DNA from 2 places in the Pseudoalteromonas sp. 20-MNA-CIBAN-0454 genome. Region 2 is predicted to be linked to the other one. Evidence: predicted binding sites of a transcription regulator. Region 2 holds the regulator's gene; the other holds the start of a gene.

Region 1 (16,796 bases), on a different contig from region 2:
CCTTGCACCGATTTAGCACCAACCCCTTTAATTTCAATTTCGCCACCGGCAATTGCAGCTGCAGCTACAAAGTAAGATGCAGAAGACGCATCGCCTTCAACCATAATACGTTCAAGTGACTGGTACTGTTGACCACCTTTTACGGTAAAAGTTGCATAATTACTATGCTCAACTTCTATTCCAAAGCGTGCCATTACATCAAGGGTAATATCAATGTAGGGTTTAGATACTAAAGTGCCTTTAATCGTTATTTTGGTATCACCATTAAACAGTGGTGCAGCCATTAGTAATGCAGTTAAAAATTGACTTGATATACTGCCGTCAATTGCAACTTCACCACCGTTAATTTGCCCACCTATAATTTTAAGCGGTGGGTAATCTTTATTTTTGCTGTAAGTAATATCACCGCCAAGTGCTTGCAGCGCATCGACTAAATGCCCTATTGGGCGCTCTTCCATGCGTGGCTCGCCAATCAGTTCGTACTCACCTGCAACCGCAGCAAGTACAGCGGTTAAAGGACGGTAAGCTGTGCCTGCATTACCTAAAAACAAAGGCTCTCTTGGGGTTTTAAATACCCCACCAACACCTTGTACTGTAGCAACTGTTCGCTCTTGGTTTAAACTAACGTTAACACCTAATAATTGTAACGCGCCCAACATATGGCGTATATCGTCGCTATCAAGTAAGTTTTCAACAACAGTAGTGCCATTTGCTAATGCCGCTAATAACAATATACGGTTTGATAAGCTTTTTGAACCCGGCAGAGTGACGCTGCCATTAACACGCGAAATAGGTTCTAAGCGTAATTGTTCCATTAGCTATTTTCCTTTGCAAAAGCAGCCATAAAATCAACAAGCGCTTGCACGCCCTCAAGTGGCATTGCGTTGTAAATACTGGCGCGCATTCCACCTACAATTCTATGGCCTTCGAGTGCTAGCAAGCCTGCTTCGTTTGATTGAGCAACAAACTTACTGTTTAAGCTTTCATCATTTAACCAAAAAGGGACGTTCATACGCGAGCGACTATGCTTAGCTACTTTATTAGAATAAAAATCAGAATTATCGATAAAATTATAAAGTAGTTCAGCTTTTGCAATATTTTGTGCTTCCATGGCTTTTACACCACCATTTTGCTCAAGCCATTGGAATACTTCAGCCGCTAAATACCATGCAAATGTTGGTGGCGTATTAAACATACTGCCCTGCTTGGCCTCTAGTGCATAATCTAAAATACCTGGTTTAGGAAGCCCTTCACGTGCTAGTAATGTTTTACGTACGATAACGATTGCAATGCCCGAAGGACCTATATTTTTTTGTGCGCCAGCGTAAATTAAATCAAATTGATTAACGTCAATTTCACGCGATAAAATAGTTGACGACATATCTGCAATAATTGGCGCTGTTGGATGACTCGGTACATCAAAAATCTCTAAGCCATCAACGGTTTCGTTAGGGCAATAGTGAATGTACGACGCATCTGCAGGCAACTGCCAGTCAGCCACTGCTTTAATCGAAAATTGACCATCGGTATCGTTACGGACATCGATAGCAGTAGTTTGGGTAAACTTATTTGCTTCATCCGTTGCACTTTTTGACCATACGCCGTTTTCGCAGTAAACCGCTGATTTATTTTCCTGATGTAAATTTAATGGCACAGCACTAAATTGACCGCGACCGCCACCATGCATAAACAGCACTTCAAATTCATCGCTAATATTCATTAAACGACGCAGGCTCGCTTCACATTTTTTAGTGAGCGCTAAAAACTCTTTACTACGGTGACTCATTTCCATCACCGATACACCCAAACCTTGCCAATCTATAAATTCTTGTTGTGCTTTTTTCATTACTGCTGGCGGTAACATGGCCGGCCCCGCACAAAAATTATACTTACTCATTACCTTTTCCTCATTCCAGTAATTAAAAAATTATACACCCGATTACCATTCAATCAGGTTATACACATTAAATTAAAGCTGTGATCATTAAGTGGGCTATAGCCTCACTCATAGTATTAAAGCCTTCATTACCTATAAAGCTGCATTAATGCAGCAAACAGAGCAATATAAAACAATTACTGAGAACAACTATATATATAAATTAACGTCTTGCAATTGAGTCTTTTTGCTAGTGTAAAAATTATTTTATTGCGCAGTATTATTAATATTAATTTTATTCAACACCATTAAAAAAAGCGGCCAAGGCCGCTTTTTTAATCTCAATTATTCTGAAGGAGGATTATCATCCGCTACTTCATCAATAACCGTATCAACTGTTTCGACGTCTTCGATATCAATTAAGTCACTTTCGGTAACTTCAATCTCTTCTATACGTTGTAAACCAACTACTTGCTCTTCGTCAATAGTTCTGATCAAAATAACACCTTGCGTGTTACGTCCAACCGTAGAAACTTCATTAACGCGAGTTCGTACTAAGGTACCACGATTTGAAATAATCATTATTTCATCGTTATCATCAACTTGTACAGCACCTACAACCGCACCATTACGCTCACTTACTTTAATAGACACTACACCTTGAGTCGCACGACTCTTCGCTGGGTAGTCTTCAAGTAAAGTACGTTTACCGTAGCCGTTTTCAGTCACGGTTAAAATAGCACCATCTGTTTTAGGCACAATTAACGATACTACGCGTTGTCCTTCAGGCATTTTAATACCACGAACACCTGTAGCTGTACGGCCCATAGGACGAACACCTTTAAAGCGAATCTCAGGGTTACCTTCTTCGTCTAGTACTGGGTTACCGTTTTCATCAACAACCGTTGTTTCTTCTGCTTCTTTAAAGCGTACTACTTTACCCGCATCGGTAAACAACATAATTTCGTTGCTGCCATCGGTAACATCAACACCAATTAGGCTATCGCCTTCATTTAGGTTAACCGCAATAATACCGCTTGCACGTTGACGACTGTATGCCGTTAGTGGTGTTTTCTTCACTGTACCAAATGCGGTTGCCATAAAGATGTATTTATCTTCTGCATACTCGCGTACTGGTAATATAGCGGTAATACGTTCATCTGCCTCAAGTGGTAATAAGTTAACAATTGGTTTGCCGCGCGCTGCACGACTTGCAAGTGGTAACTGATACACTTTAAGCCAATATAAACGACCAGCCGTTGAGAAACACAATATAGTATCGTGCGTATTAGCAACTAATAAACGTTCAATGAAATCTTCATCTTTCATCTTCGTTGCCGATTTACCTTTACCACCACGACGCTGCGCTTCGTAATCAGACAGAGCCTGATACTTAACATAACCTTCGTGAGAAAGCGTTACTACTACGTTTTCTTCGGTAATTAAATCTTCAAGGCTGATATCGTGTGCTGCGGCATTTATTTCAGTACGACGCTCATCACCATATTGCGCTTTAATTTCAACTAACTCATCGCGAATAACTTCCATTAAACGCTCTGGTGTTGCCAAAATATGTAAAAGCTCAGCAATTAAATCTAATAACGATTGGTATTCAGTTAGAATCTTTTCGTGTTCTAAACCCGTTAGCTTATGTAAGCGTAAATCTAGGATTGCTTGAGCTTGTTGCTCAGAAATAAAGTATTGACCATCGCGAATACCTAACTCAGCAGCTAACCAATCTGGGCGGGCAACGTTGTCTTCGCCTGCTTTATCAAGCATGGCTTTTACGTTACCTAATTCCCACGAACGCGCTGTTAAAGCAACTTTTGCTTCAGCAGGTGTTGGTGAATTACGAATAAGCTCAATAATTGGGTCGATGTTTGCCAGTGCAATTGCTAAACCTTCTAGCATATGTGCACGGTCACGCGCTTTGCGTAAATCAAAAACAGTACGACGAGTTACTACTTCACGGCGGTGAATAATAAACTCTTCAAGCATTTCTTTTAAATTAAAGCACTTAGGCTGGTTGTTAATTAACGCAACCATATTCATACCAAACACAGTTTGTAACTGCGTTTGCGCATATAAATTATTTAAAATAACTTCGCCTACGTCACCACGTTTAATCTCAATAACGATACGCATACCGTCTTTATCTGATTCATCACGTAGTGCACTAATACCTTCAATTTTTTTATCTTTAACCAGCTCGGCAATTTTTTCAATTAGGCGCGCTTTGTTAACTTGATAAGGTATTTCGTGAACAATGATAGTTTCACGATGCGTTTTTTCATCTACTTCTATTTCAGCGCGGGCACGCATGTACACTTTACCACGGCCAGTTAAATAGGCTTGCTCTATGCCTTTTTTACCGTTGATAATTGCAGCAGTTGGAAAATCTGGGCCCGGGATATAATCCATTAACTCTAAAATAGATAATTCAGGGTTTTGAATGAGTGCTAAACAGCCATTTACCACTTCAGTTAAGTTATGAGGTGGAATGTTTGTTGCCATACCTACCGCAATACCCGATGAACCGTTTACTAATAAGTTAGGAACTCTGGTTGGTAAAACGTCAGGGATTTGCTCAGTGCCGTCGTAGTTAGGAACGAAATCAACCGTTTCTTTTTCAAGATCGGCTAATAATTCATGCGACATTTTTGCCATACGTACTTCTGTATAACGCATTGCCGCTGCTGAATCACCATCAACCGAACCGAAGTTACCTTGACCATCTACTAGCATATAACGCAGTGAGAATGGCTGTGCCATACGTACTATAGTGTCGTAAACAGCACTATCGCCGTGTGGGTGGTATTTACCGATTACGTCACCGACAACACGTGCCGATTTTTTGTAAGGCTTGTTCCAATCATTACTAAGCTCGTTCATTGCAAACAAAACGCGGCGGTGAACAGGTTTTAAGCCATCACGCACGTCTGGTAATGCACGTCCTACAATTACGCTCATTGCGTAATCTAAGTAGGAGTTTTTTAACTCGTCTTCAATATTGACTGGCAGAATGCCATGGGCGAGATCAGTCATTGATATCACATTCCTTCAGTATCAGCTCTTAAACACCCACTATTAGGTATCAAGAGAATTTGTTATTATTGCTAAAGAAACATGCTACCACAATTTATTTAGATTTACAGGCGCAAAACTTTGCGATTTACCAATTTAGCCCTATATAATGCCCCCAGATTGACGAGGAAGTATTTTATGACCGAACATCAAAATATAGATCACGCAGAAATTGCAAAATTTGAGGCCATCGCAGAGCGGTGGTGGGATTTAGACGGGGAATTTAAACCGCTTCACGAAATAAACCCCTTACGTTTAGACTTTATAGCCAATAAAACTGGCGGTCTATTTGACAAAGAAACACTAGACGTAGGTTGTGGCGGCGGTATTTTAAGCCAAAGCATGGCGCGCATGGGGGCAAAGGTAACCGGCATAGATATGGGCCAAGAGCCTTTAACTGTTGCCAAATTACACAGCCTAGAGACAGGCGTACATGTAGAGTATATTAAAGTACCTGCTGAACAATATGCATCCGAGCACCCTGCTCGCTTTGATGTAGTAACCTGTATGGAAATGCTGGAGCATGTACCCGATCCGGCTTCTATTATTCATGCTGTTGCAGAGCTTGCAAAACCCGGTGCTGATGTGTTTTTTTCAACACTTAATAAAACCCCTAAAGCCTATTTATACGCCATTATTGGTGCAGAAAAGCTATTAAAAATGGTGCCTGAAGGCACTCACGATCATAAAAAGTTTATTAAACCAGCACAGTTAATTGCCTGGGCTGAACAAGCGGGTTTAAAAGTGCGCGCCAGTGCTGGGTTATCTTATAATCCATTATCTAAGCAGTACTCGCTTAATACCGACGTAAGCGTAAATTATATTCTGCATTTTGAGAAGTTAGCGTAATGGCTAGCTCTCAATCAACGTCACCTACTATAGAGTACGATGCTTTTTTATTTGACTTAGATGGCACTTTACTCGATACCGCTGATGACTTAGGTACAGCTTTAAATACCGTACTGCGTTCCCAGCAATTAGATACAGTAAGTCGTGAGGTATATCGCGCTGCTGCATCTAATGGCGCAGCAGCCTTGTTAGAGGTCGGTTTTAAAGATAAATGGGGTGAGCAACCGCAAGCACAACTCGTTAAGCAATTAATTGATGCCTACGCGGCTAACATAGCCAAACACACCACGTGCTTTGCTGGTATTGAGCCACTACTTATCGAACTGGAGCGAAAAAACATCAAATGGGGGATCATGACTAACAAACCCGGATTTTTAACCGCCCCTTTAGTAGCCGCGATCCCTGCTTTAAAAAATGCCTGCGTGGTTATCAGTGGCGATACTTTAGCTGAAGCTAAACCTTCGCCTTTACCTTTACTACATTGTGCCAAGCTAATGGGCGTTGCGCCTAATCGTTGCTTGTACATTGGCGATGCTTTGCGTGACATTCAAGCAGGTAAAGCGGCAGGTATGCACACCGCAACCGCACTTTGGGGTTACGTGCCTAACTTAACCGAAGTTTTGAGCTGGCAGGCCGATTTTAATTGGCAAAGCCCTATTGAAGGTTTTAACCATATATAGTGCTATGTTAATTATTAAACACTATATATTGTGATTGTGTTAGTTTTCACACAAAGCCTGCTGATAAAAAAAGCAGTCAAAATATATTTTTAAAAAGCGTAAATTTAGTAGATCCTTAGTTGATTTTTGTAAATTTCAACTTAACCGAATGTTCGAAGGTTAATGCTTACTAACACAAATGTGTTATCCCGACGTTATCCACAATTAGGGGCAATTCTGTCCCTTGCAAAACAACGCGGACCACACTATCTTGTGATCTCTAATTTGAACAACACCAGATATTGTGGCTAAATGTTATTCAATAAAATCGCCTGAATTGGTGTAAACAATAATAAATGAATAGATACTCTGTTATTTTGGAGTATTAATCATTGGTCAAAATACTTAATTTCCAAGGAATACAGGCAAAACTATGAACCAACAGTTATCTGTAAGCAAACGTGACGGCCGTAAAGAGCCACTTGATCTTGACAAGATCCATCGCGTTATTGAATGGGCCGCCGAAGGGTTAAATAACGTTTCGGTTTCGCAAGTTGAATTAAAATCACACATTCAATTTTACGACGGTATTCGTACTAAAGATATTCACGAAACCATCATTAAAGCTGCAGCCGATCAGATTTCAAAAGAATCTCCTGATTATCAGTATTTGTCAGCACGTTTAGCTGTATTCCATTTACGTAAAAAAGCGTATGGCCAATTTGAGCCACCACGTTTATTTGATCATGTAACAAAAATGGTTGGCGACAAACGCTACGACGCTCACCTACTGGTAGATTACACCGAGCAAGAGCTTGACGAATTAGACGAATACCTAGATCACAGCCGTGACCTTAACTTTAGTTATGCTGCGGTTAAACAGCTTGAAGGTAAATACTTAGTTCAAAACCGTGTAACCGGTGAGATTTATGAAAGCGCGCAGTTTTTATATATTTTAGTCGCTGCTAGCTTATTTGCTGACTACCCTCGCGATACACGTATTGCGTATATAAAACGTTTTTACGATGCGATTTCATTGTTTAAAATTTCACTGCCTACGCCAATTATGGCAGGTGTTCGTACGCCAACACGCCAGTTTAGCTCGTGTGTATTAATTGAATGTGGCGACAGCCTTGATTCAATTAACGCCACCTCGTCTGCAATTGTTAAATACGTATCGCAACGTGCCGGCATTGGCATTAACGCAGGTCGCATTCGTGCACTGGGTAGCCATATTCGCAATGGCGAAGCGTACCATACGGGTTGTATTCCTTTTTATAAGCACTTTCAAACAGCGGTTAAAAGCTGTTCGCAAGGCGGTGTACGTGGCGGCGCAGCAACCTTGTTCTACCCGCTTTGGCATTTAGAAGTAGAAAACCTGTTAGTACTTAAAAATAACCGCGGGGTTGATGACAACCGCGTGCGTCATTTAGATTACGGCGTACAGTTTAATAAACTAATGTACTCGCGTTTAATTAAAGACGACTACATTACGTTGTTTAGCCCCTCTGATGTGCCAGGCCTTTACGATGCATTTTTTGAAGACCAAGACGAGTTTGACGCGCTTTATGTAAAATACGAACAAGACGAATCAATTCGTAAAAAACGCATTAAAGCTATTGAACTGTTCTCAATGTTTGCGCAAGAACGTGCAAGTACCGGTCGTATTTACTTACAAAACGTTGACCACTGTAATACGCACAGCCCGTTCATTGCTAAAGTGGCACCTATTCGCCAATCTAATTTATGTTTAGAAATTGCATTACCAACTAAGCCGTTGGATAACGTAAACGACGAAGAAGGCGAAATTGCGCTATGTACACTCTCTGCATTTAACTTAGGGGCTATTGAGTCACTAGATGAACTTGAAGAATTGGCTGAGCTTGCTGTACGCGCTTTAGATAACTTACTTGATTTTCAAGACTACCCAGTACCGGCTGCAAAAAATGCCACTATGGGTCGTCGTACTCTAGGAATAGGCGTAATTAACTACGCATACTACCTAGCTAAAAACGGTAAGCGTTATTCAGATGGCAGCGCAAATGCACTAACGCACAAAACATTTGAAGCGATTCAATACTACTTAATGAAAGCATCAAACGAGCTTGCTAAAGAGCGTGGTGCATGTCCTAAGTTTAACGAAACAACCTACTCTCAAGGTATAATGCCAACAGATACGTACAAGCGAGATCTTGACAAAATTTGTGATGAGCCACTACACCTTGATTGGGATGCATTACGTGCCAGCATTAAAGAGCACGGTATGCGTAACTCAACAGTAAGTGCGCTAATGCCATCAGAAACATCGTCGCAAATTTCTAACGCAACAAACGGTATTGAGCCACCACGTGGTCATATTAGCGTTAAAGCAAGTAAAGACGGTATTTTAAAGCAAGTTGTACCTGAATATGAACGTTTAAAAGATAACTACGAGTTACTGTGGGATATTCCTTCAAACGATGGTTACTTACAACTTGTGGGTATAATGCAAAAATTTATTGATCAGTCTATTTCGGCCAATACAAATTATGATCCTGGTAAGTTTGAAGGCGGTCGCGTACCGATGAAAGTCTTATTAAAAGATTTGCTTAGCGCCTACAAACTGGGTGTTAAAACCTTGTACTATCACAATACCCGCGATGGTGCATCTGATGCACAAGAAGATACACCGGATCTTGAAGATGATGATTGCGCAGGCGGCGCGTGTAAAATTTAATTTTTGAGTTTTTATTTTAAGCGGGCACTAAGCCCGCTTTATTCTGATAGTTTTTTGAGTGATAAACATGTCTTATACTACCTTTAGTCGTAAACATAATAACCAAATGGAAGAGCCAATGTTTTTTGGCCAAACCGTTAACGTATCTCGTTATGATCAACAAAAATACCCTATTTTTGAAAAACTAATTGAAAAGCAGCTTTCGTTTTTTTGGCGCCCAGAAGAAGTTGACGTAAGCAAAGACCGCTTAGACTTTCAAGCATTACCTGATCATGAAAAGCATATATTTTTAAGTAACTTAAAATATCAAACATTGCTTGATAGCGTACAAGGGCGTTCACCAAACGTGGCCCTACTGCCTATTGTATCGCTACCAGAGTTAGAAACATGGATAGAAACGTGGGCGTTTAGTGAAACGATTCATAGCCGCTCGTACACGCATATTATTCGTAATGTTACCCAAGCACCTGAACTTATTTTTGATGACATAGTTAGCAATGATAAAATTAGTGAACGTGCCGATGCGGTAACAAAATACTACGATGATTTAATTAACTCAGTGTCGCTTTACAATTTATACGGTGAAGGCAAACACGAGATTAACGGTAAATCTGTTGTTGTTAATTTATTTGAGCTGAAAAAGAAACTTTACCTGGCAATGATGTCGGTAAATATTTTAGAAGCGATTCGTTTTTATGTCAGCTTTGCCTGCTCGTTTGCGTTTGCTGAGCGTGAATTGATGGAAGGTAACGCTAAAATAATCAAGCTTATTGCCCGCGATGAAGCGCTACATTTATCTGGCACTCAGCATATTTTAAATATTATGCAAGACGGTAAAGACGATCCAGAAATGGCGATTGTTGCCGCGCAGTGCCGCGACGAAGCAATTAAAATGTTTGTGGACGCTGCAGAGCAAGAAAAAGAATGGGCCGAGTACTTATTCAAAGATGGCTCAATGATTGGCTTAAATAAACACATTTTATGTCAGTACGTTGAATACATTACCAACGCTCGAATGACAGCCATTGGTTTTCCTGCACAGTTTAAAAACAACAGTAATCCCATCCCATGGATAAACTCTTGGTTGGTGTCAGATAACGTGCAAGTAGCACCACAAGAAGCTGAAATTAGCTCCTACCTTGTTGGTCAAATAGACTCGCAAGTTGATGCCTCTGAATTTGGTGACTTTGATTTATAATGACTGATCGACCTACTGCAAGCATTACGCTTGCAGATAACAGCCAGTGCATAGAATTTAGCACTGGCTGCCCTTCTGTTTTACACTGCCTAGAATCTCAACAGATAGAAGTGGCCTTTCAATGCCGCGAAGGCTATTGCGGTGCCTGCAGAGCGACTTTAGTGTCGGGTAAAGTTGATTATAATGAAGAGCCTCTAGCGTTTGTACGCGACGGCGAAATACTGTTGTGCTGCTGCAAACCTAATGGCGACATACATATTAAACTTTAACTTCATTTAAACCAAACAGTCTAAAAATCACTCTCTAATCAGTTTTAAGTACTTTTAAACCACTTAGTTTAAAAGTACTTTTTAGCCCTTTATAAAAAGCATATTCATAAACCAAATTAATTAACCTTTATAAATTGTTAACAATCAAAGCCTTGCAGATTTCCCTGCTAATTAATTACTAAAATCGATAAGGTTATACTATAACATCATTGAACCGTCGCTTTTGTAGTGTTATATTATATCACAACATAACAACCACGAACTTAAAGACTCATGACTAAGCTAACATTAATTTCTTCTGCAATTTTTTCTGTTTTATGCTCTCACTCTGCACTTGCTGCTACTGTTAATGGCAAAGTAACAGATGAAAAAAATCAACCTATTGAAAACGCCACTATTCATGTACACGGTAAATCTCAAAGCGTTAAAACTAACAAGCTTGGCGAGTTTGCCATTGAGCTTGATGCGAGCGGCCAGCTGCATATTAGCAAAGATAACTATAGCGATTCACGCATTACGGTAACCGAGTCATCAAACAATATTGCAATTGCTTTAAAGCCAACCTCTATTGAAACTGTAGTTGTGTTTGCATCAGCCTTGCACAAAAGTAGCTTAGAAATGATTTCTCCGGTAAATGTACTCTCTGGTGATGAGCTAAGAAACAAGTCAAAGCCAACGCTCGGCGAAACCCTAAAAGGCTTACCGGGAGTTAACGCGAGTTATTTTGGCCCTGTTTCATCAAGCCCAATTATTCGTGGCTTAGATGGCCCTCGGGTTAAAATTATGCAAAATGGCTTAGACAGCAGTGATGCATCGCGTATTGGCCCTGATCATGCTACTTCTAGCGACAGCTTAGCTGCTGAACAAATAGAAGTACTACGTGGCCCAAGTACCCTACTGTATGGCTCTGGTGCTATTGGTGGTGTGGTAAACGTAGTTGATAACCGCATTCCTACGAGTAATATAAATGAATTAACCGGTGCAGTAGAATACAGTCACGATTCGGTATCCAACGCGAATACCTACGCTGCAAAGTTAGAGACGGGTTATAATAATTTTAACTTTCATTTTGATGGCACTAAACGCAGCGGCGATGACTATCAAACACCACGATTTAACCAGCTTCACGAAGATGGTGATGTTGAAAGTAAAGATTCTGTAGAAAACACCTTTATCGACAGTGAAACCGTTAACTTTGGTACTAGCTACGTAGGTGAGCATTTAACGGTTGGGTTTTCTTACGGTAAAATAAAAACGGATTATGGTATTCCAGGTGACGAACATTCTCATGCACACGACGAAGAGCCGGTTGCCGATGAAGATGAAAAAATCCCCGTTTACGCACATTTAGAGCAAGATCGCTGGCAAGGCCTATTAAGCTATGCGCTGCATAATAATTGGATTGAAACCATTAACTTGCGCCTGGGCTATACCGACTACTCACACAGTGAAATTGAAAATGGTGAAATAGGCACTACATTTAAAAACAAAACCACTGAAGCACGCTTAAACATAGAGCATAAGTTTGCCAATTGGCATGGCATGATTGGCTACCATTACAGCGACTCAGACTATGATGCAAATGGCGAAGAAGCATTTACGCCAGCCAGTATAACCACCACTAATGCTTTATATTTATTAGAAGAACGTGAGTTTGGTGATGTAACTGTTGAGTTAGGTGCGCGAGTTGAAGACTATAAAATAAAAAGCCAAATAGCAGCGCAACAGCATAGCCATGATGACACGCAAACAAGCAATGCTGAAGTACTTGACTACACTAAAAGCTTTACTAACCTTAGCGCTTCAATGGGTGCTATTTGGCAATATACCCCTGGATATAGTATGGCAATGAGTCTTTCACACTCAGAACGTGCCCCGCTCTCTGCAGAGCTATTATCTAATGGCTTACACATTGCAACTGGTACCTATGAGCTTGGCCTAGGCTATCATATTGAAGACGGTGAAGCGCATTTTGAACCCGAGAATATCAAACAAGAAACCTCAACCAATATTGATTTAGGTTTTAGACGCTTTAGCGGTGACTTTGGTTACTCTGTAAACTTTTTTTATAATGATATTAAAAACTTTTACTTTCAAGAAAATACTGGCTTAGTATTTGATGAAGAACATGGTTTAGAAGCGGCTGATAACGGCCACGACCATGGTGTGGCGGTGTATCAGTTTACCAGTAAAGACGCCGAGCTGTATGGCTTAGAGTTTGATGCGCATTATAAAGTTAACGCAAGCACCTTGGTTAAAGTATTTGGTGACTCTACGCGAGCAAAACTCAAGCAAGACGATGAAAACTTACCTCGTATCCCTGCTAATAAATTAGGCTCTGAGTTGCAATACAACTTAGGTAATTGGCAATTCGCATTAACCGCTACCCATTATTTTTCACAAAGGGATATTACCGCCTATGAGACTAAAACCGATGGTTATACTTTATTTGATGCACAAGCTAACTATCAGCTAGATTTAGGTAACCTTGATACACAACTGTATATCAACGTTGATAATATTACTGATGAGCTTGGCTTTGTACATAGCTCATTTATTAAAGACACCGCCCCATTACCAGGTAGAAACTTCCGCTTTGGTATTCGCGGCTACTTTTAACAATATACTTTAATTACCGCTAATCATTAATAAGCCCCTTGCTATGCTGGGGCATATTTATTGCTTGCTAAAGTGCAGTGTTTTATATCCTCTTTATACATATCTCACTTTAAATACTTTTCACAAAAAGAAAAGAAGAAGCATAAATGAGCAGATAAAAAGTTAAATATACCGGTAAGACACAAAAAAACCGCATTCAATTTAATGAATGCGGTTTTTTATTTATTGCTTAAGAATACTTAAGCAATAATTTCGTGTAACTCAACATCAAATACTAGTGTTGAGTAAGGTGCGATTGCAGCACCGGCACCACGTTCACCATAAGCAAGGTCATGAGGAACGTAAAGACGCCATTTAGTACCCGCTGGCATCATTTGTAATGCTTCAGTCCAACCTTTGATCACGCCACCTACTGGGAATTCAGCAGGTTGACCGCGCTCGTATGAGCTATCAAAAACAGTACCGTTAATTAATGTACCGTGGTAATCAACACGTACTGTAGACTCAGCTGTTGGCTTGTCGCCTTCACCTGTAGTAATTACTTCGTATTGAAGACCTGATTCAGTTACTGTGATTTCAGGACGTTTTGCATTTTCTTCTAGAAATGCAATGCCTTCAGCAGCAAGTACTTGTGATTCTTGCTCGCGACGAGCTTGAATTTCTTCATTGATTTTTTCAAAAGCAGCTTGGATCTCAGGGATCTCAACTTGAAAAGCGCTACCTGCGTACGCATCTTTCATGCCTTCAAACACTGAATTTAGGTTTAAGCCTTCAAAAGGATTAGACTTAAGTTGCTCACCCATTTGTAAGCCAATACCGTAACTTGCTTTTTCAGCATCTGTAGTAAAATTATCTGACATAATGTGTTTTTCACGTTTTGTTAGTTAAAAGACGCGACTATGCTATCACAAAATAAACCCGCTTTGGGGCTAGTTTTTGCTGTGTTTTACTTTAATTAGGCCAACAATATAGGTACTCACTGGTAAACTGCATAAAATTCCAGCAAGTAGCGCTAAAGTGAGTAATCCACTAGCACCAAATAATAAAAATGGAATTACCACAAGCCCAACTAAACCTATAAATACTGAGCCAATAACTGGCCAAAATTTATCGTATTTAGTAATTAAATGAGCCACTAAAATATTAAAACCGAGGGCATAAACAAAGGCGGTAATAACAGGGTTATTTGGTTGCGCATCAAGTGCCATTTTGACTAATAAACTTATTGCACTTTGATAACAATAAGCAAACACAATCCATAATAAAACGTGTTTAATTAATTGCTGTGAGGTTGAAAGGTTAGTTGATTTTGACATACAAGTTCCACAAAGCAAAAAACCGCCAATAAGGCGGTTTTTTTAAATAATGGTGGAGAGATAGGGATTTGAACCCTAGATGGGCTATAAACCCATGCCGGTTTTCAAGACCGGTGCATTCGACCACTCTGCCATCTCTCCGCACGGCGCGAATAATAGGGGTAAATGACAAACTTGTAAAGGCTTAAAAGCATAAAATCGTTAAAAATAATTTTATGCTTAAAATTAAAGCAATGTATTTAAATACCAATTATTAATTTAGCAACAGCTAAATTTAACAAAGGAGTTTATTTTAGTAATATTGCTTTGGCCTGCGTGCAATCCAAGAACAAAGCAAACACACAAATAAACTTAAAGTTAAAAATGTTGCACTTTGAAATATTAAATCAAACCGATTTAAATCATCACTAGGCACTACTACAACCAAAAATGCAGGCAATACGGTGAGTAATAACACATAACAACATATTTTAAATGCACGACCAAAGTCATAGCGTTTAGATTGTTGCATCCACCAGGTTAAAACAACTAACACCCCCATTGATGAGGCAACAATAAAATGTGCTTTACTGGTACTCATTGCAATATAAAGGGTTATAAAAGCACCTATGGCGCCCCAAAAAGACCAGGCCAGCCAACTTTCTTTTTCACGTAAAAATAAATTTCCCATTAATTTCGTCTTCTTTATCTTTGTTTTTATTAAGACTTTCCATACTTTATCAAAAAACAATCGATTAAAAAACAAACTGCAGAAGGAGTTTTATAGATTACGCATCCTAGCACTTCTCACAGCTAAACTACTTAACCTGAACTCTGGTTAAGGTATTTACTAACACATTTAATAATAATGATATTTAAACTTATTTTCTCTAGCGTTGAAAATAGCTGCTAGAGATAGATTTATTATCAAGAGTTCTGGTTACTTACACATCCACTCTAACATACAAGCGTTAATGGTATATGAGTATAAGTAGGGCAAAAAGTTCATCTTATTTTATAAGTAGCTGAAAAAATCAACAGCTTTATGACGAGGCGACTTTTTACACTCAACAGCCGGCGTGCCTAAATACAAATAGCCCACTATTTCGTCTTGCTCATTTAATTTTAATGCCTGTTTAACTGCAGGGCTTTGCGCAAAAAAACCAGTTCGCCAAATACCACTAAGCCCTTGTGCAAAAGCCGCTTGTTGCATAGCAAATACGCTACACCCTGCGCTTTGTATTTGCTCAATTCGCGGGACTTTTGGGTGTTCTTGATACTTTGCTATAGCAATAATAATCATAGGCGCGCGCAACGGGTGCTCTTTTGTGCGCTCAATCATTTTTTCGGCTTGTTGCTCTGCAATTGCACTTTGCTGAAAAATGTCGCCTAATTTATGGCGCGCATCGCCTTGTACAACAATAAATTGCCAAGGTGCAATACAACCATGGTCGGGAACACGTAGCGCAGCTTGCTGGATCACCGCGAGTTGTTCTTCATTTGGGCCTGGCTCTGTTAATTTGGCGTCAGATTGACGGGTCAATAATAATTCAATCGCGTTCATAACCATCTCTCAAAATAAAAGCTAGCATAGCATTGATTTAACATAGAAAAATAAAGCGCTGTAATATCAGTGCTTATTTTAGCGAGAATAATAGATAAACAGCCTAAGCTGTATATTAACAGGCGGGATAAACTTATACCCCGCCTAAATAGCGGGGTATAGTATGCAGTAGCCAATTGGTTATAACAAGTTAGACTAGCCTATTGGCTAAGCCAAAATGTTATATTTCTCTGGCAATTTGCAGCGCTTCATAAATAGCACGTTTAGCATCAATTGCAGTGGCAAGCTTAGCGCCCCCAATAACATGCACTTTGGCGTTGTCGCTTTGCTTTGCCAATACTTCATTATTAGAAACCTGACCAATACAGGCAATCACAGTATCTACAGCTAATACTTGCTTATCTCCTGCAACTGTAATGGTTAAACCATTTTTATCAAAACTATGATACTGACAATCAGCAATTTGTTTAACGCTATGTTGCTTAGCTACTTGGCGATGGATCCAGCCTGTTGTTTTACCCAAATCACTACCAAAGCGCCCTGCACTGCGTTTTAGCATGTACAGTTGGCGATCATCTTTATGGGGTTTAGGTTCGCACTCAATACCCCACTGGCTTTTAAAGTCACTAATACTTTGCGACTTTTGCTCGCTTAAAAAAGCCACCAT
Region 2 (16,796 bases):
TTTGCACAAGGCGATGATGTAAATACGTTTATGGAAAAGCTCCCTAGCCTAAACGCAGGTTTTAACGACCGAATAGCAAGTGCTGCCGCAGAGGGTAAAGTACTGCGTTACGTAGGCACAATTAAGCAAGGTCACTGTAAGGTAGGTATAGAAGCCGTTGATGCAAAGCATGCACTTTACGATATTCGTGATGGCGAAAACGCATTAGCAATTTTAAGTCAGTATTATCAGCCACGCCCATTTGTTATACGAGGCTATGGCGCAGGCTCGGCAGTAACAGCCGCTGGTGTATTTGCTGATATTTTAAAAACGTTATCGCGCTAGGAGCAAACAATGATTGAAGTATATGCTCCCGCATCTATTGGTAATTTTGCCGTTGGTTTTGACGCATTAGGCGCAGCTCTTGCACCTATTGACGGCAGTTTATTAGGCGATGTAGCCGTTGTTAGTGCCGCATCGAGCGATGAGTTTATTTGCTCTGGCGAATACGCGCATAAGCTACCAAGTGATGCCAGTGAAAACTTAGCGTATCAATGTTTAGTGCATTTTAGAGCGCATGTAGCGCCTAATATGCCAAGTGTAAAGTTGGAGCTGAAAAAGAACTTGCCCATAGGTTCAGGGTTAGGATCAAGTGCGTGTTCGGTGGTAGCAACCTTTACTGCCCTAGATAAATTTGCCGGAACCAAGCTTAGCCAAGTTGAACTTATTGAGTTAATGGCCGACTTTGAGGCAGTTGTTAGTGGTGGTCGTCATTACGATAACATCACGCCATGTTATTTAGGTGGCCTGCAGCTAACTGGCGATTTAATTCCTAATAAATCAATTGCTTTACCAGTTGATGAAAACTGGTATTACGTTGCTGCGTTTCCTGGTTTTTCACTTAATACAGCAAAAGCACGCTCAGTTTTACCAAAAGAGTTGAGCATGCACGCAGGTGTAGAATTTGCGCAGCGTTTATCTGCCTTTAGTAGTTTATTGTTAATGCATCGCTTTGATGATGCATTAAGTATTATGCAAGACCATATAGCCGAGCCATACCGTGCGCCACTTATAACAGGTTTTAGTGAAGCAAAAGCGAGTTTGCCAGCGCTAGGCGCCGAAATTGTTAGTATTTCTGGTGCAGGGCCAACATTATTTACTGTGTGTAAAACATTAAAAGCTGCACAGCAGTGCGCGCAGTGGCTTGAAAGTAACTACATAAACGAGCAAGGTTTTTGCCATATTTGTAAATTAGATAACGACGGCACACGTCAATTAACAGTTTTATAGGATAGTAGTTATGCAATTACATAATTTAAAAGATAGTTCGCAACAAGTGTCGTTTGTTGAGGCAGTAAAAACGGGTTTAGGGCGTAATCAAGGGGTATTTTTTCCCGAGTCATTAACACCACTAACGGATGTTGATGCACTACTTGATATGGATTTTGTAACCCGTAGTAGTAAAATACTCTCGCATTTAATTGGCGATGAATTACCAGCAGATACCGTTGCACATATGGTTAAAAATGCATTTAACTTTCCGGTTAAGCTGGTGGAAGTGGCAGAGAACACTTATTGCTTAGAATTGTTTCATGGGCCTACCTTAGCGTTTAAAGATTTTGGTGCTCGCTTTATGGCAGAGTGTTTAGCGCAGTTTAATCAAGGCGATAAAGTGACTATTTTAACTGCAACGTCGGGCGATACTGGCGCGGCGGTTGCACATGCGTTTTATAATAAGCCTAATATCGACGTGGTCATTTTATACCCTAAAGGCAAAATTTCACTGGCGCAGCAAAAGCTCTTTACCACATTGGGTGGCAACATTCATTGTTATGCGGTTGAAGGCAGCTTTGATGATTGCCAAGAGTTAGTTAAAAATGCCTTTTTAGATGAAGAAGTTAAATCTACACTGGGGCTTAACTCTGCTAACTCTATTAATATTAGTCGCTTAGTGGCACAAGTTTGTTATTACTTTGAGGCAATTGCACAATTACCAAAAGCAAAACGGGCTACTGCGCATATTTCGGTTCCAAGTGGTAACTTTGGTAATGTGTGCGCGGCAATGATAGGTGCTGTTATTGGTTTGCCTGTTGGCAAACTTAGTGCAACTACTAATCAAAACGATACAGTACCGCGCTTTATGCTGGATAAAAACTGGACGCCAAACGCGACACTTGAATCACTTTCAAATGCAATGGATGTAAGCAAGCCAAATAACTGGCCACGAGTGCAATCTATGCTCGACAACAATTGGTTTAGCTACGATAATTTTTATTCAACTAGCGTAAACGAGCAAGATACGCAAACAGTGATGAAAAATATTCAACAAACAGATTATGTTGCTGAGCCGCATACCGCTATTGCATACCAAGGACTTGTTGAAAATCGCGCTCCTGGCGCTGCCGGAATCTTTTTAGCAACGGCTCATCCAGCTAAATTTAAAGACAGTGTTGAAGGTATTTTAAACATTGAACTAGCTATGCCAAAACCACTTGCAGATGCATTAGCCAAGCCATGTTTAGCTAATGATATAAATGCTGATTATGATGCCTTACGTACTGAAATACTTAGGAAATTAAGTTAAAAGTAAGATCTAATTAAAGCGGCCTTGGTCGCTTTTTTATAGGTATATTTTAGTGTGGGTGTTAATACTTTCATTAGCTATGTAAATATAATAATTAATATATATTTTAATTTATTATGTAATGATTAAAAAATATCATCTTAAAAAGCCTGTGAAATAAATTCAATCCCTGTTTAAATATCCTCAACTTAAGAGCGTAGGCAAATAGTCGTTTTAAGCGTACAATAAAGCCTCTAAAAAATACCATACACCTTGCCCCAGGAGACCCCAATGTTAGAACGTAGCATGAATATTTCAGATTTTGACCCAGAGTTATTTGACGCAATTGCAAAAGAAACTGCGCGCCAAGAAGATCACATTGAATTAATCGCTTCTGAAAACTACTGTAGCCCACGCGTACTAGAAGCACAGGGTTCACAGTTAACTAATAAATACGCAGAAGGTTATCCGGGCAAACGTTACTATGGCGGTTGTGAGCATGTAGACGTTGTTGAGCAATTAGCGATTGACCGTGCTAACGAACTATTTGGTTCTGACTATGCAAACGTACAACCACATGCTGGTTCGCAAGCAAATGCGGCCGTTTTTTTAGCATTGTTAAACGCCGGTGATACCGTACTAGGTATGAGCTTAGCTCATGGCGGCCATTTAACGCATGGTTCACACGTAAACTTTTCAGGTAAGCTTTATAATGCAATTCAGTATGGCCTAGATGAAACTACAGGCGAAATTGATTACGCACAGGTTGAAGCGCTAGCGCTTGAGCACAAACCAAAAATGATTATTGGTGGCTTCTCAGCATACTCAGGTATTGTTGATTGGGCTAAATTACGTGAAATTGCTGATAAAATTGGCGCTTACTTTTTTGTAGATATGGCGCACGTTGCTGGTTTAATTGCGGCGGGTATTTACCCAAGCCCAGTTCCTCACGCACATGTTGTTACTACAACTACACATAAAACCTTAGCAGGCCCTCGTGGTGGTTTAATTATTTCGGCATGTGGCGACGAAGCTATTTACAAAAAGCTTAACAGTGCTGTTTTCCCTGGTGGCCAAGGCGGTCCTTTATGTCATGTTATTGCTGCTAAAGCTGTGGCATTTAAAGAAGCCCTACAACCAGAATTTAAAGTATACCAAACACAAGTTGTTAAAAATGCACAAGCTATGGTTGCTGTTATGCAGGAACGTGGCTACAAAATTGTATCTGACAAAACTGAAAACCACTTATTCTTACTTGATTTAATCAATAAAGATATTACCGGTAAAGATGCTGATGCTGCTTTGGGTAACGCTCATATTACAGTTAACAAAAACTCAGTGCCTAACGATCCACGTTCACCGTTTGTAACATCTGGCCTACGTATTGGTTCACCTGCAATCACTCGTCGTGGTTTTAAAGAAGCAGAATCTAAAGAGCTTGCTGGCTGGATCTGTGACGTACTAGATAACATCAATGATGAATCAGTACAGGCGCAAGTAAGAGAAAAAGTAAAAGCAATTTGTGCAAAACTACCTGTTTACGCTTAATAAAAGTAAAACAGTAATTTAGATCACAATCGCTTAGTTTTTTGCTAAGATAAAGGCCGCTTTAAAGCGGCCTTTTTTGTTTTTTAAAACGGAAGTACCTAGCTATGCATTGCCCATTTTGTACCGCAAAAGATACCAAAGTTATTGACTCTCGCCTGGTTGGCGGTGGTCACCAAGTGCGTCGTCGTCGTGAATGCAATGACTGCCATGAGCGTTTTACTACGTTTGAGGGCGCAGAACTGGTTATGCCACGGGTAATAAAACAAGATGGCAGCCGCGAACCCTTTAACGAAGATAAATTGTTAAATGGTTTAAACCGCGCACTGGAAAAACGCCCCGTAAGTACCGAACAAGTAGAAGAAGTAGTTAATATAATAAAGTCGCAATTACGCGCAACCGGTGAGCGAGAGGTTTCGAGCCATTTAGTGGGAGAGTGCATTATGGAAGCGCTTAAAAAGCTCGATAAAGTAGCTTATGTGCGCTTTGCCTCGGTGTATCGCTCGTTTGAAGATATTCGCGAATTTGGCGAAGAAATTGCCCGTTTAGGGGAGTAAGTATGCAAAGCGACTGTGTTTTTAACCAAGATGACGAAATGTATATGGCACGTGCTATAGAACTGGCTAAAAAAGGCCGGTTTACTACCACGCCTAATCCAAACGTAGGTTGTGTATTAGTTAAAAACAATGAAATAGTAGGCGAGGGATTTCATCAGCTTGCCGGACAAGGGCATGCAGAAGTAAATGCACTTGCTATGGCTGGCAGTAAAGCAAAAGGCGCAACTGCTTATGTTACGCTTGAGCCATGTAGCCATTATGGTCGTACACCACCGTGCGCAGAAGGTTTAAAAGCCGCCGGTGTAGTAAAAGTAATTGCCGCTATGGTCGATAGCAATCCACAAGTGGCTGGTAAGGGGCTGAAAATACTTAGCGACGCTGGTATTGAGGTTGCGTATGGGTTACTTGAAGCACAGGCTAGGGCGCTTAATTTAGGCTTTTTTAAACGCATGGAGCATGGCCTGCCCTATGTAACGTGTAAAATGGCCGCCAGTATTGATGGTAAAACAGCGCTTAATAATGGCCAAAGTAAGTGGATAACAGGCGCAGCAGCACGCCAAGACGTACAGTTATATCGTGCACAAAGTTGCGCTATTTTAACCGGTGCCGACACAGTGTTAGTAGATGACGCTAAATTAAATGTGCGTAAAAATGAATTACCGCAGGCATTACCTACACAGTTACCGCTTCGCCAACCTGTGCGTGTTATTATTGACTCGCAAAATCGTTTAACCCCAAATCTTGCTTTATTTGCTATTGAAAGTGAAATAATAATTTTTACTACCAAGGTTGATAAATCGCAACATTGGCCGCATTTTGTAAAGCATATAGTAGTAACTGCTAGTAATTCGAAAGTTGATTTAACCGCGGTTTTAAAAAAGCTCGCAAAGCTGCAATTTAATACTGTGTGGCTAGAGGTTGGAGCAACCCTTGCGGGTAAAATGGTTGAACTGGATTTAATAGATGAATTTATTTTTTATCTAGCGCCTAAATTAATTGGGAGTGATGGCAAGAGTTTAGTTAATTTTCCTGAGTTGATCAGTATGCAAAATACGATTGATTTAACTTTTAATGAGTGTACGCGTATAGGTGATGATTTACGTATTAGCGCAGTAAAAAGCTCATTAAAACCACTTGAAACAAAAGAGTAATGCTATGTTTACTGGGATAATAGAAGCCACAGGCAAAATTGCTTTATTACAAAAAAAACAAGGCGATTTAGCTATTCGTGTACAAAGCCCTGACCTTGATATGAGTGATGTTAAGTTAGGAGATAGTATTGCCACTAATGGTGTGTGTTTAACTGTTGTTGATAAACATGCCGATGGTTTTAGTGCCGACTTATCGAATGAAACGATAGATTTAACTGGTTTTGCTCATTACACATTAGGGCAAACAGTTAATCTTGAAAAAGCCATGCAACCGGTTTCGCGTTTAGGTGGGCATTTAGTGTCTGGCCATGTTGATGGCATTGCTACAATTACCGCCATTACGCCAAATGCACGTGCTACAGAATATTGGCTAACCACAGATGAAAACCTAATGAAATACATACCGTATAAAGGTTCTGTATGTATTGATGGTATTAGCCTAACAGTGAACGCAGTAGAAGGTAATAAATTTAAATTAACGATTGTGCCCCATACTAGCGAGCAAACTACGATAGCTAATTTTAAAGTGGGCACCCAAGTTAATTTGGAAGTCGACCAAATTGCGCGTTATTTAGAGCGGCTTATAAAAGGCGCAGAGCAGCCTACGGGCGCTGATATTTCAATGAGCTTACTCGCAAAAGCGGGCTTTATTAAGTAACGCAACTAACAACTAATAAGAGTGAATTATGAACTTACACAGCGCAGAAGAAATTATCGCAGACATTAAAGCCGGTAAAATGGTTATTTTAATGGACGATGAAGACAGGGAAAATGAAGGCGATTTAATTATTGCCGCCGAGCATATTAGTGCAGAAGCTATTAATTTTATGGCCACGCATGGCCGTGGTTTAATTTGTTTAACTATGACGCAACAGCGATGCGAGCAACTTGATTTACCGCTTATGGTAAAAAATAACGGTGCTGCGTTTTCAACTAATTTTACAATGTCGATAGAAGCTTCAAAAGGCGTTACTACAGGTATTTCGGCAGCAGATAGAGCACGTACAGTACAGGCCGCTATAGCTAAAGGCGCAGTGCCTAGCGATATAGTACAGCCTGGGCATATTTTTCCTATAATGGCACAACCTGGCGGTGTTTTAACGCGTGCAGGGCACACTGAAGCAGGCTGCGACTTAGCCCGTTTAGCAGGGCTTGAGCCTTCATCGGTTATTGTTGAAATACTCAATGCAGATGGCACTATGGCGCGCCGTCCTGACTTAGAAGTGTTTTCTAAACAGCACGATATTAAAATTGGCACCATAGCTGATTTAATTGAATACCGTAACTTAAACGAAACCACGATAGAGCAAGTGGCAAAGTGTAAGTTACCTACCGAGCACGGTGAGTTTGATTTAGTAACCTACAAAGACACCATTGACGGACAGCTACATTACGCATTAGTAAAAGGCGAAATAAAACAACAAGCGCCAACCGTAGTGCGAGTGCATTTACAAAGCACCTTTAACGATATTTTACTCTCAGATAGAAACTCTGAGCGTAGCTGGGGCGTGTCTGACGCAATGGCTTATATAGCTAAGCACAATGGTGTATTAGTTATTTTAGGCAAACAAGAAAGTACCGCAGAGCTTGAGGCAACCGTAAAGGCGTTTGCAGCCGAAGATTCGGGTGAAGATGTAACACCGAATAAATTTACAGGTACGTCTCGTACTGTAGGCGTGGGTTCACAAATTTTAGCCGATTTAGGCATTAAACAAATGCGCTTAATGAGTCGCCCTAAAAAGTATCATGCACTTTCAGGGTTTCATTTAGAAGTTGTTGACTACATAGAGCCGCAGTAATTAGACGCTAGGCTATTATTTTATTTTTATGGTATGATGCGCTGCAATTTTTGCGCAATCGAAATCGCTCAAACTTATTTTTAAGGTTATCAAATGAAAATTATTGAAGGTAGTAAGTACGCTCCGGGCAAAAAATTTGCCATTGTCATTTCTCGCTTTAATGACTTTATTGGTAGTAGCTTATTAGCAGGCGCTATTGATGAATTAAAACGCACAGGTGGTGTATCGGATGACGATATTACCGTAGTTTATGTACCTGGCGCGGTTGAATTACCTTTAGCAGCGAAACGTATTGCGGCAAAAAAACAGTATGATGCAATCATCGCATTAGGCGTAGTGATCAGAGGTGGTACTCCACACTTTGACCTAGTTGCTGGCGAATCAAACAAAGGTCTTGCGCAAGTATCACTTGAGTATGATATACCGGTTGCATTTGGCGTATTAACCACAGAAAGCATTGAACAAGCAATTGAGCGTGCTGGCACCAAAATGGGCAATAAAGGCGGCGAAGCTGCTTTAGGCGCGCTTGAAATGGTTAATGTGTTAGATAAAATTTAAGTTTAAGGAATTTTTGTGAAACCAGCAGCAAGACGTAAAGCACGTATATTAGCACTTCAGGCCATTTATTCTTGGCAATTAAGTGGCAATGCAATTGCCGATATCGAACAACAAATGTTGATCGAAAACGACGTGACTAAAATTGATGTTGAATATTTTAAAGATTTAGCCAGTGGCGTTGCGGTAAATTATAAGCAACTAGACGAGGCTGTATCACCGCATTTAACCCGTCCATTCGATGAGTTAGATATGGTTGAACGCGCAATATTACGTTTAAGCAGCTATGAGCTAAAATTTCGTGAAGATGTTCCATACAAAGTGGCTATCAACGAAAGCATTGAATTAGCTAAAATGTTTGGCGCTGAAGATAGCCATAAATTTGTAAACGGTGTACTTGATAAAGCAGTTAAGCATTTACGTAAGTAATATTTAGTCAGGTTTTTGATAATTATTTTATCAAAACTGGCTGGTATAAATTACCGTTAAAAAGGAGAGCCGGCATAGGTCGGCTTTTTTGTGTATGAAGGAATTTGAATTAATTAATCGTTATTTTAAAGGCCGTGGTATTACTCGCCGCGATGTTAATTTAGGGATTGGAGATGACTGCGCATTAGTTACTGTGCCGCAAAATTGTCAGCTTGCTATAACAACCGATACGCTCGTTGCTGGTGTACATTTTTTTGATGACATTGAACCTCGCGCACTCGGGCACAGAGCATTGGCTGTAAATTTAAGTGATTTAGCGGCAATGGGGGCAGAGCCTACATGGGTTTCTATCGCTTTAACACTTCCGAGTATTGATCAGCAATGGATTGAAGAATTGACTGACGGCATGCATGAAATTGCCGAATATTTTAATGTACAAATAATTGGTGGCGACACGACTCAAGGACCTTTGAGTATTACTATTTGTGCAAAAGGTACAGTACCCGAAGGCACTGCATTATGCCGAAATGGCGCAAAAGTAGGTGACTGGATTTTTGTAACTGGGCCGTTAGGAGATGCGGGGCTTGCAATAGAGTCTCGCAAGCAAGGCTTAACGATTGAACCTGAGCATCTAAAACATATTAAAAAGCGCCTTAACTTCCCTACACCTAGAGTGGCTGCAGGGCAGGTATTACGTGGGCTTGCGTCTTCTGCTATTGATATTTCAGATGGTTTACTAGCCGATTTAGGCCATATACTAAATATGTCGCAGGTTAGCGCAACGGTTAATATTGAAAGCATACCCACCTCGGATGCAATGAAAGCTAGCCTTGATTTTGAACAACAATTACCGTTTATACTAAATTACGGCGACGACTATGAACTGCTTTATACCGTGCCTGATAGCAATAAAAGTATGCTTGATGTAAAACTGCGTCAATATGGCGTAGAGGCAATTTGTATTGGCCAAATAAAAAGTGGCGAAGGGCAAATTGACCTGTTACATAAAGGCGAAAAATTTACTTTTAAGCACCAAGGTTTTGAGCACTTTTCTAAGGATTTAAGTTGAACAACAAGCGTTTATTTAACCTAAAGCGTCCACATCAGTTTTTTGGTTTAGGTTTTGGTACTGGGCTTGCACCTATAGCCCCAGGCACATTTGGTACTTTGGCTGCTTTACCTTTTATTTTTATAACCATGCACTACCCGTTGTGGTTACAAATAGTATTTGCTGTAGTGATCAGTGTTTTTGGTATTTGGGCTTGTGGCAAAACCGCTGATGATTTAGGGGTACACGATCACCCCGCGATTGTATGGGATGAAGTGGCAGGCTATTACATCACTATGATTGGTGCCGCACTGAGCTGGCAAACATTATTGGTTGGTTTTTTACTGTTTCGTTTTTTTGATATAGTCAAACCAGGCCCTATCCGTGTGCTCGACAAGCGTGCCCATGGTGGATTTGGAATTATGATTGATGACGTACTTGCAGGTATATTTTCACTTATTTGTTTGCAAGCGCTGATAAAAGTAGGTTTACTACCCTTTTAGTTTATTATTTGATTGTTTAGCTAGGTGGCAGCAATATGATGCGATTTTTACTAGTTTTTGTACTACTAACCTGTGCTATGCCAAGTTGGGCCTCAATTACTGATTACGTAGTTAAACAATGGAATATTAAAGATGGACTCCCCTCGCAATCACTCAAAAGTGTTGTGCAAGACCAGCAAGGTTATATGTGGCTGGGAACTCAATTTGGTTTAAGTCGTTTTGACGGCAATACTTTTACCAACTACAACACGCAAAATAGTCTTTTTTTACCAAGTAATGGTATTAATAAATTACTAATAGATGGCCAAGGCTTTTTGTGGATCGGCACCAAAAATGGGTTAGTGGTTATTGACCCTGCAACACTTAGTGCACAAGAGTTTAATATTAAAGGCCCGGTTAGAGATATTTTAGAGGACTCTAAAGGCGGTATTTGGATAGCCGCTAATGGCCTGTATTATGTTGATCGTAGTTTGGTTGATTTACGCGATCAAACTAATGAGCCATCACCCATAGTTAATCCCACTGTTATTACTCAAATAGTTGGCTCTGTGAGCAAAATGGCGCTCGCACCTGAAGGTATTTGGTTAGTAAACGACAGACATTTACTGCGCCTGACAAAAAGCGCTGCCGACTTTTCTAAATTACGCTTAGAGCTTACTGCCAAAGTGTCATTACCCGACAGCTTAGCGCAAACCATAGTGCACGATCTCTCTTTTTTAAATGGTAATTTATATTTAGCCTCTGAGTTGGGTGCTTATTTTTTAGATTTAGATGACGAACTACGTTCTTTCCCACTGCCTAATGTGAATAACTCTGCAGTTTATAAATTTATGAGCGATACCAATGGTGGCTTATGGGTATCTACTTATGGGCGTTTATTATTTCGTGGCAAGTCAGGTGATTGGCAATGGGTTGAGCCAAGTCAGTTAGATCAAAGTATTTGGTTTGCTGACATGTTTCGCGATGATCAAAATAATGTTTGGCTAGCCAGTTTTAGTGAAGGTTTATGGCTGGCACACGAAGGTCGCATTGAGCGTCACTCGGCAATTTCTAAAATGACTGAAACGGTAATGGCGATTAGTAAATCACCCGATGACAAACTGTGGATAGCTAACAGAAGCGGTGTTGGTTACTTTGATACCAATAAAAACTTTATTAATATAATAAACAGTAGCAAGTATGGGCATGCCTCGGTGCATGATTTACAGTTTGATGGCGATCGGCTTTATATTGCTACTGGGCGGGGGTTATTCTTTTATGAAGACGACACACTTTACAGCTTTCCTGGGCGCGCATTAAACGACAACCCGGTATTTGCGATTAGCTCAGCTACCCGAGGCGGATTTTGGATTGGTACTGGCCGAGGTTTGTATCGACTCAATTATAGTGGTTTAAGGCCCTTTGCTTATAATGCATTTTTAGGCAGTAAGTTTATTACTTTTGTATTAGATGCACCAAACTTTGGCATTATCGGTACTAGTAAAGGCGCGTATTACTTTACTGACCGAGGAATAGAAAAAATAGGCGACCAAACTACCTTAGAAAGTGCTTATGTAACCAGTATTTTGCATATAGATGGAGTTGGAATATTAGTTGGCTCGTTAAACGATGGTTTGTTTTATCGTAGTGGACAAGGACAATGGCAGCAATTAGATGCGGCAAATGGCTTACCCTATGGTTCTATTTTTAGCTTAAAGTACGATGAAAAATTAAAAAGAATATGGGTAAGCACCATGAAAGGTGTTTATCGGATGCCGGTAGATCAATTTAAAACGCAGATCCAAAGCTTAAAAGTTGAAGAGGTTATTTCCTCGTTCGATCGCCAACTCGATGGTAAAGCCAGCCAATGTTGTAATGGCTTAGGGCATGACGCGGTTGTTGATATGGATAACTCCATTTGGTATCCCAGTTTACAAGGTGTAGTTGAAATACCTAAAAGCGTTGAGCTGTTTGGTTTACGTGGTTTAAAACCTAAAATAGAAACATTAACTACACCATTACGTAGTTTAACCACAGCTGCATTAGGTAATAAACCGCGATTAAAAATAGACGAGCGCGATGTTACTTTAAAATACACAGCTATAGATTATTACGCGCCAAATAGTATTGAGTTTAGATATAAATTAAATGGTTTAGATACTGACTGGCGATACGCTAATACTCGCCGCGAAGCTATTTATACCAACCTTCCAGCCGGTGCATTTTTGTTTCAGTTAGAAACAAAACGCCAAGGCGAGGATTGGAACATAGCCCAATCTGTTGATTACGCTTTTGTAGTACCTGAGCGTTTTGATGAAACAATTTACTTTAGATTACTGATCACCAGTGGTTTCGTTTTATTGTTTTATTTAGTGTTTTGGGTATTTAGAGCGCAAGAGCGCCGTAAACAAGAAGTGTTAGAAGGGTTGATCACTGATCGTACCTTAGAGCTTCGCCAAGCAAACGATAAGCTTAATAAGGTTAACTCACAGCTTAAGCTGGTGAGCCATTCAGATGAGCTTACAGGGTTACGTAGCCGCCGCTTTTTGTTCGACCAACTACCTAAAGATATTGAACATTTTCAGCGTAACTCACAGTCACTGCAAGCGCAGGGCAAGTCGCTAGTATTATTAATTATAAACTTAGATAATTTTAGCCGTATTAACGATGCGTATGGGCCAATTGCCGGAGATAGTTGTTTGCAGCAAATGGCGGTATTACTTAATTCGCGTACTCAGGGCTCAGATTATGTGGCACGTTGGAGCGGCGATGAATTTTTACTTTTATTACGTGACTTTAAATGTAACTTAATTGACAGCTATGTGTCGGATCTTTGCCAAGGAATTGCCGAACATGGATTTCAATTGCCAAATGGTAAAAGCACTCATATTTCGGCCTCAATTGGTTGGTCGTTTTATCCGCTACCATTATTAGGTGGCCAAGTTATTAGCTGGGAAACCTCGATTAATTTAGCTGATATTGCACTGCATCAAGTTAAAAAACGCGGTGGCGATGGGGTCGCTAATATTACCTTTGATGAGCAGTTAGATGCGTTTGAGTTTGAGCAAAACCCTAATGTTGAACAGCAAATAGGCTTGCTACAAGCCAATGGTTTAGCTGATATTAAAGTATGGATGCGATAAGTAACTAATATTTAGATATTAAAAAAGGAGCCTAGGCTCCTTTTTTAATATGCTTTAAATGAGTAGGAGGTTAATTAATAAACGCTTTGATAGCAGTTAATATTCCTTGCTCGCCTAAGCCCATTTCGTCGTGCATTTCGTCTTGTGTACCGTGCTTAATAAATTCATCAGGGATACCCAAGTTAAGAATGCTAACCTGTGCTTTTTGCGTTGCTAAATACTCATTAACCGCAGAGCCAGCACCGCCAGAAATTGCATTGTCTTCAAGCGTTACTATTACATCGTGGCTGTTTATTAACTCATTGAGTAACGCAGTATCAAGCGGTTTAATAAAGCGCATATTAACTAAAGTCGCATTGAGTTCATCAGCTGCTAGTTGCGCGTTTTCAAGTAATGTACCAAATGACAATATAGCCACTTTAGCACCTTGCTTAACAACATCGGCTTTACCAATTTCAAGTAATTGCATATTAGTTGCAATTTCTGCCGTACCAGCACTACCACGCGGATAACGCACAGCAACAGGGCAATTTGCTTGATAACCAGTATATAACATGTGGCGACACTCATTTGTATCGCTTGGCGCCATAATGACCATATTTGGAATGCAGCGCATAAAGCTTAAATCGTACGCACCTTGATGTGTTTCGCCGTCTGCGCCAACAATACCAGCACGGTCAATAGCGAATAACACAGGTAAGTTTTGCAGCGCTACATCGTGAATTAGCTGATCGTACGCACGTTGTAAAAAGCTTGAGTAAATTGCGACAACGGGTTTTAAGCCTTCACAAGCAAAACCAGCAGCGAGGGTTACAGCGTGCTGCTCGGCAATCGCAACATCAAAATACTGATCAGGATGCTCTTTTGAAAAACGCACCATGCCAGAGCCTTCGCGCATAGCCGGTGTTATCGCCATAAGCTTGCTGTCTTGCTTTGCTATGTCGCATAACCAGTCGCCAAATACATTAGAAAATGTAGCCGCACCGGGTTTTGATTTAGGTAAACTTGATGTATTAGGATCAAACTTAGGTACGCCGTGATAGCCAATAGGGTCGGCTTCAGCGGGTTTATACCCTTTGCCTTTTTGGGTTTTTATATGCAGTAATTGCGGGCCTTTTAAGTTACGCATATTACGCAGCGTATCTACTAACATGTTTACATCATGGCCATCAATTGGGCCAATATAATTTAGGCCTAATTCTTCAAAGAAGGTACCAGGGATCATCATCCCTTTAATATGCTCTTCCATTTTACTGGCAAGTTGCTTAACTGGTGGCACACCCGAGAGTAGTTTTTTACTACCTTCGCGAATGTTAGTATAAAAGCTACCCGATAAAATACGGGCAAAGTGATTTGTTAACGCGCCAACGTTTTCAGAAATCGACATTTCGTTGTCATTTAAAATGATCAACATATCTGATTTTACATCACCTAAGTGGTTCATGGCTTCAAAAGCCATGCCTGCTGTAATAGCACCATCGCCTATAACGGCAACCGTTTTGCGTCCTTTACCTTCTTTTTGCGCAGCAATAGACATGCCCAACGCAGCTGAAATAGAGGTACTAGAATGGCCCACACTAAACGTATCGTATTGGCTTTCTTCGCGAAATGGGAAAGGGTGCAAGCCATCTTTTTTACGAATGGTGTGCATTAAATCGCGACGCCCGGTGAGTATTTTGTGTGGGTAAGCTTGATGGCCTACATCCCATACAAGGCGATCATCTGGGGTGTTATACACATAATGTAGTGCCACAGTGAGCTCTACGGTACCTAAACCAGACGCTAAATGCCCGCTACTTTGCGATACCGAGTTGAGTAAGTAGTCACGCAACTCATGGCTAAATGCAGGAAGCTTATCTTGTGCTAAGTCTCGCAAGTGGGCTGGTTCGTTAACCAAATTAAGTAATGGATACTTGCTGCTATCAAGTGTCATGGTTTTATATATGTCCTTCGCTAACATCAACTAACTGTGCAAACGCGTTGTTTGAGTTATTTGATGTTCAGTAATAATTTTAGTGCTAAGTTGCAATACATTTAAGCCGTGTTTAGTGGTCACGTTCAATTAAATAGTTAGCTAGTGACGCTAAAGCACTGGTATCGGCGTCTATATTTGCTAACGCTGCATGGGCTTGTTGTATTAAGTTTTGTGCTTTTTCTTTAGCGCCTAGCATACCTAATAAAGCGGGATATGTCGCTTTATTCGCAGCGATATCTGACCCTTGAGGCTTACCTAAAGTAACGGTATCGCCTTCTACGTCTAAAATATCGTCATGTACTTGAAATGCAAGCCCTATGGCATAGCCAAAAGTGGCTAAATTTTCTAACGTGTTTTGACTAACATTGTTCGAGCACAAAGCCCCCAGTGTAATTGCACAGCTTATTAGCGCACCGGTTTTTAACTTATGAATACGCTCAAGTTCAGCCACGGTTATTACTTTATCAGTAGCTGCAATATCAAGCCCTTGGCCTGCCACCATACCTTGTAACCCAGAGGCATGCGCCAGTTCAGCAATCATTTTAACTTGAGCTTGAGCACTACAGTTAAAATTATGCTTGGCTATTAACTCAAATGCTAAAGCTTGCAGTGCATCACCGGCTAAAATTGCGTGTGCTTCACCGTACACTATATGACAGGTTGGGCGTCCGCGACGTAATTCATCATCATCCATAGCTGGTAAGTCATCGTGAACTAACGAGTAGCTATGAATACATTCTATAGCTGCAGCAAGTACGTCTAAATCTTGTTTATCTGCGCCGAGCATTTTACCCGTTGCGTAAACCAAAAAAGGACGCAATCTTTTGCCGCCATTCATTAAACTATAATGGGTGGCGGCTTTTATGGTCTCGTCAGTATTAAGCGATTGGTCAAAATAAAGGTTAAGAGTATTGGCTACATCAGTTTGAGCATGTGTAATAAGTTCTTTAATAGTCACGGCTATTCCATATCATTATCAAAGTCGGTTAATACAGACTTCTCATCTTTGCCCATTAAAATAGCCACCTTTTGCTCAGCTTGTTGCAACTTACTAGACGATGCGCCTGCTAAAGCAATGCCACGCTCAAACTGTTTTAATGACTGCTCAAGCGATAAATCACCTTGTTCCATTTCACTAACGATTGTTGTTAATTCTTCTAGTGCTTGCTCGAAACTTAAGTTTTCAGGTTTTTTAGTCGCCATCTTTATTTCAACTTACATAATAAATTTAGAAGTCAATTTTAGGGGGAATGCTAAACTAGGTCAAAGGATGAAATGGTTTTTTCGTTAATAAACGTTTTATGTTTTAAAAAATTGATAATTAGATAGATTACACAAGTTGATCTAGAATAGTGCTTAATCCAGCTTTTTATGTTTATCTATAAAAAATGGCTTAAGCAATTCAGTATCTTGCCGATAAGCAATTAATAACAAACGTTTGCATATAAAAGCAAAAACCTTTGGAGGGAATGTGGATTTAGCAACCATTATTGGGATCCTTGGCGCAATTGGCTTAATTGTCATGTCCATGTTTATGAGTAGTAGCGGTGAAATGGCTATGTTTTACAAC

What was found. The regulator NrdR, encoded in region 2, represses ribonucleotide reductase genes. The targets are predictions, from matches to a motif close to AAACACNANATNTNGTGTTT.
Region 1: the regulator NrdR is predicted to act here: its motif matches at 6,759-6,778, upstream of nrdA (class 1a ribonucleoside-diphosphate reductase subunit alpha).

Annotation. Positions count from the first base shown of each region.
Region 1 is NZ_JBEOOB010000008.1:44,711-61,506, forward strand. It holds gene aroA (3-phosphoshikimate 1-carboxyvinyltransferase) at 1-815, opposite strand, end outside; gene serC (3-phosphoserine/phosphohydroxythreonine transaminase) at 815-1,897, opposite strand; gene gyrA (DNA topoisomerase (ATP-hydrolyzing) subunit A) at 2,222-4,921, opposite strand; gene ubiG (bifunctional 2-polyprenyl-6-hydroxyphenol methylase/3-demethylubiquinol 3-O-methyltransferase UbiG) at 5,099-5,809, shown strand; gene AAEZ22_RS05600 (HAD family hydrolase) at 5,809-6,489, shown strand; gene nrdA (class 1a ribonucleoside-diphosphate reductase subunit alpha) at 6,902-9,184, shown strand; gene nrdB (class Ia ribonucleoside-diphosphate reductase subunit beta) at 9,252-10,382, shown strand; gene yfaE (class I ribonucleotide reductase maintenance protein YfaE) at 10,382-10,651, shown strand; gene AAEZ22_RS05620 (TonB-dependent receptor) at 10,925-13,270, shown strand; gene bamJ (BamJ family beta-barrel-assembly machinery protein) at 13,510-14,130, opposite strand; gene AAEZ22_RS05630 (hypothetical protein) at 14,200-14,586, opposite strand; tRNA gene AAEZ22_RS05635 (tRNA-Ser) at 14,637-14,727, opposite strand; gene AAEZ22_RS05640 (hypothetical protein) at 14,879-15,256, opposite strand; gene AAEZ22_RS05645 (NAD(P)H nitroreductase) at 15,581-16,129, opposite strand; gene AAEZ22_RS05650 (oxidoreductase) at 16,350-16,796, opposite strand, start outside.
Region 2 is NZ_JBEOOB010000023.1:43,543-60,338, forward strand. It holds gene thrA (bifunctional aspartate kinase/homoserine dehydrogenase I) at 1-324, shown strand, start outside; gene thrB (homoserine kinase) at 334-1,269, shown strand; gene thrC (threonine synthase) at 1,280-2,563, shown strand; gene glyA (serine hydroxymethyltransferase) at 2,834-4,090, shown strand; gene nrdR (transcriptional regulator NrdR) at 4,195-4,644, shown strand; gene ribD (bifunctional diaminohydroxyphosphoribosylaminopyrimidine deaminase/5-amino-6-(5-phosphoribosylamino)uracil reductase RibD) at 4,647-5,795, shown strand; gene AAEZ22_RS12220 (riboflavin synthase) at 5,800-6,453, shown strand; gene ribBA (bifunctional 3,4-dihydroxy-2-butanone-4-phosphate synthase/GTP cyclohydrolase II) at 6,482-7,594, shown strand; gene ribH (6,7-dimethyl-8-ribityllumazine synthase) at 7,688-8,152, shown strand; gene nusB (transcription antitermination factor NusB) at 8,168-8,578, shown strand; gene thiL (thiamine-phosphate kinase) at 8,673-9,647, shown strand; gene AAEZ22_RS12245 (phosphatidylglycerophosphatase A family protein) at 9,644-10,129, shown strand; gene AAEZ22_RS12250 (ligand-binding sensor domain-containing diguanylate cyclase) at 10,165-13,251, shown strand; gene dxs (1-deoxy-D-xylulose-5-phosphate synthase) at 13,322-15,184, opposite strand; gene ispA ((2E,6E)-farnesyl diphosphate synthase) at 15,297-16,184, opposite strand; gene AAEZ22_RS12265 (exodeoxyribonuclease VII small subunit) at 16,187-16,429, opposite strand; gene pomA (flagellar motor protein PomA) at 16,698-16,796, shown strand, end outside.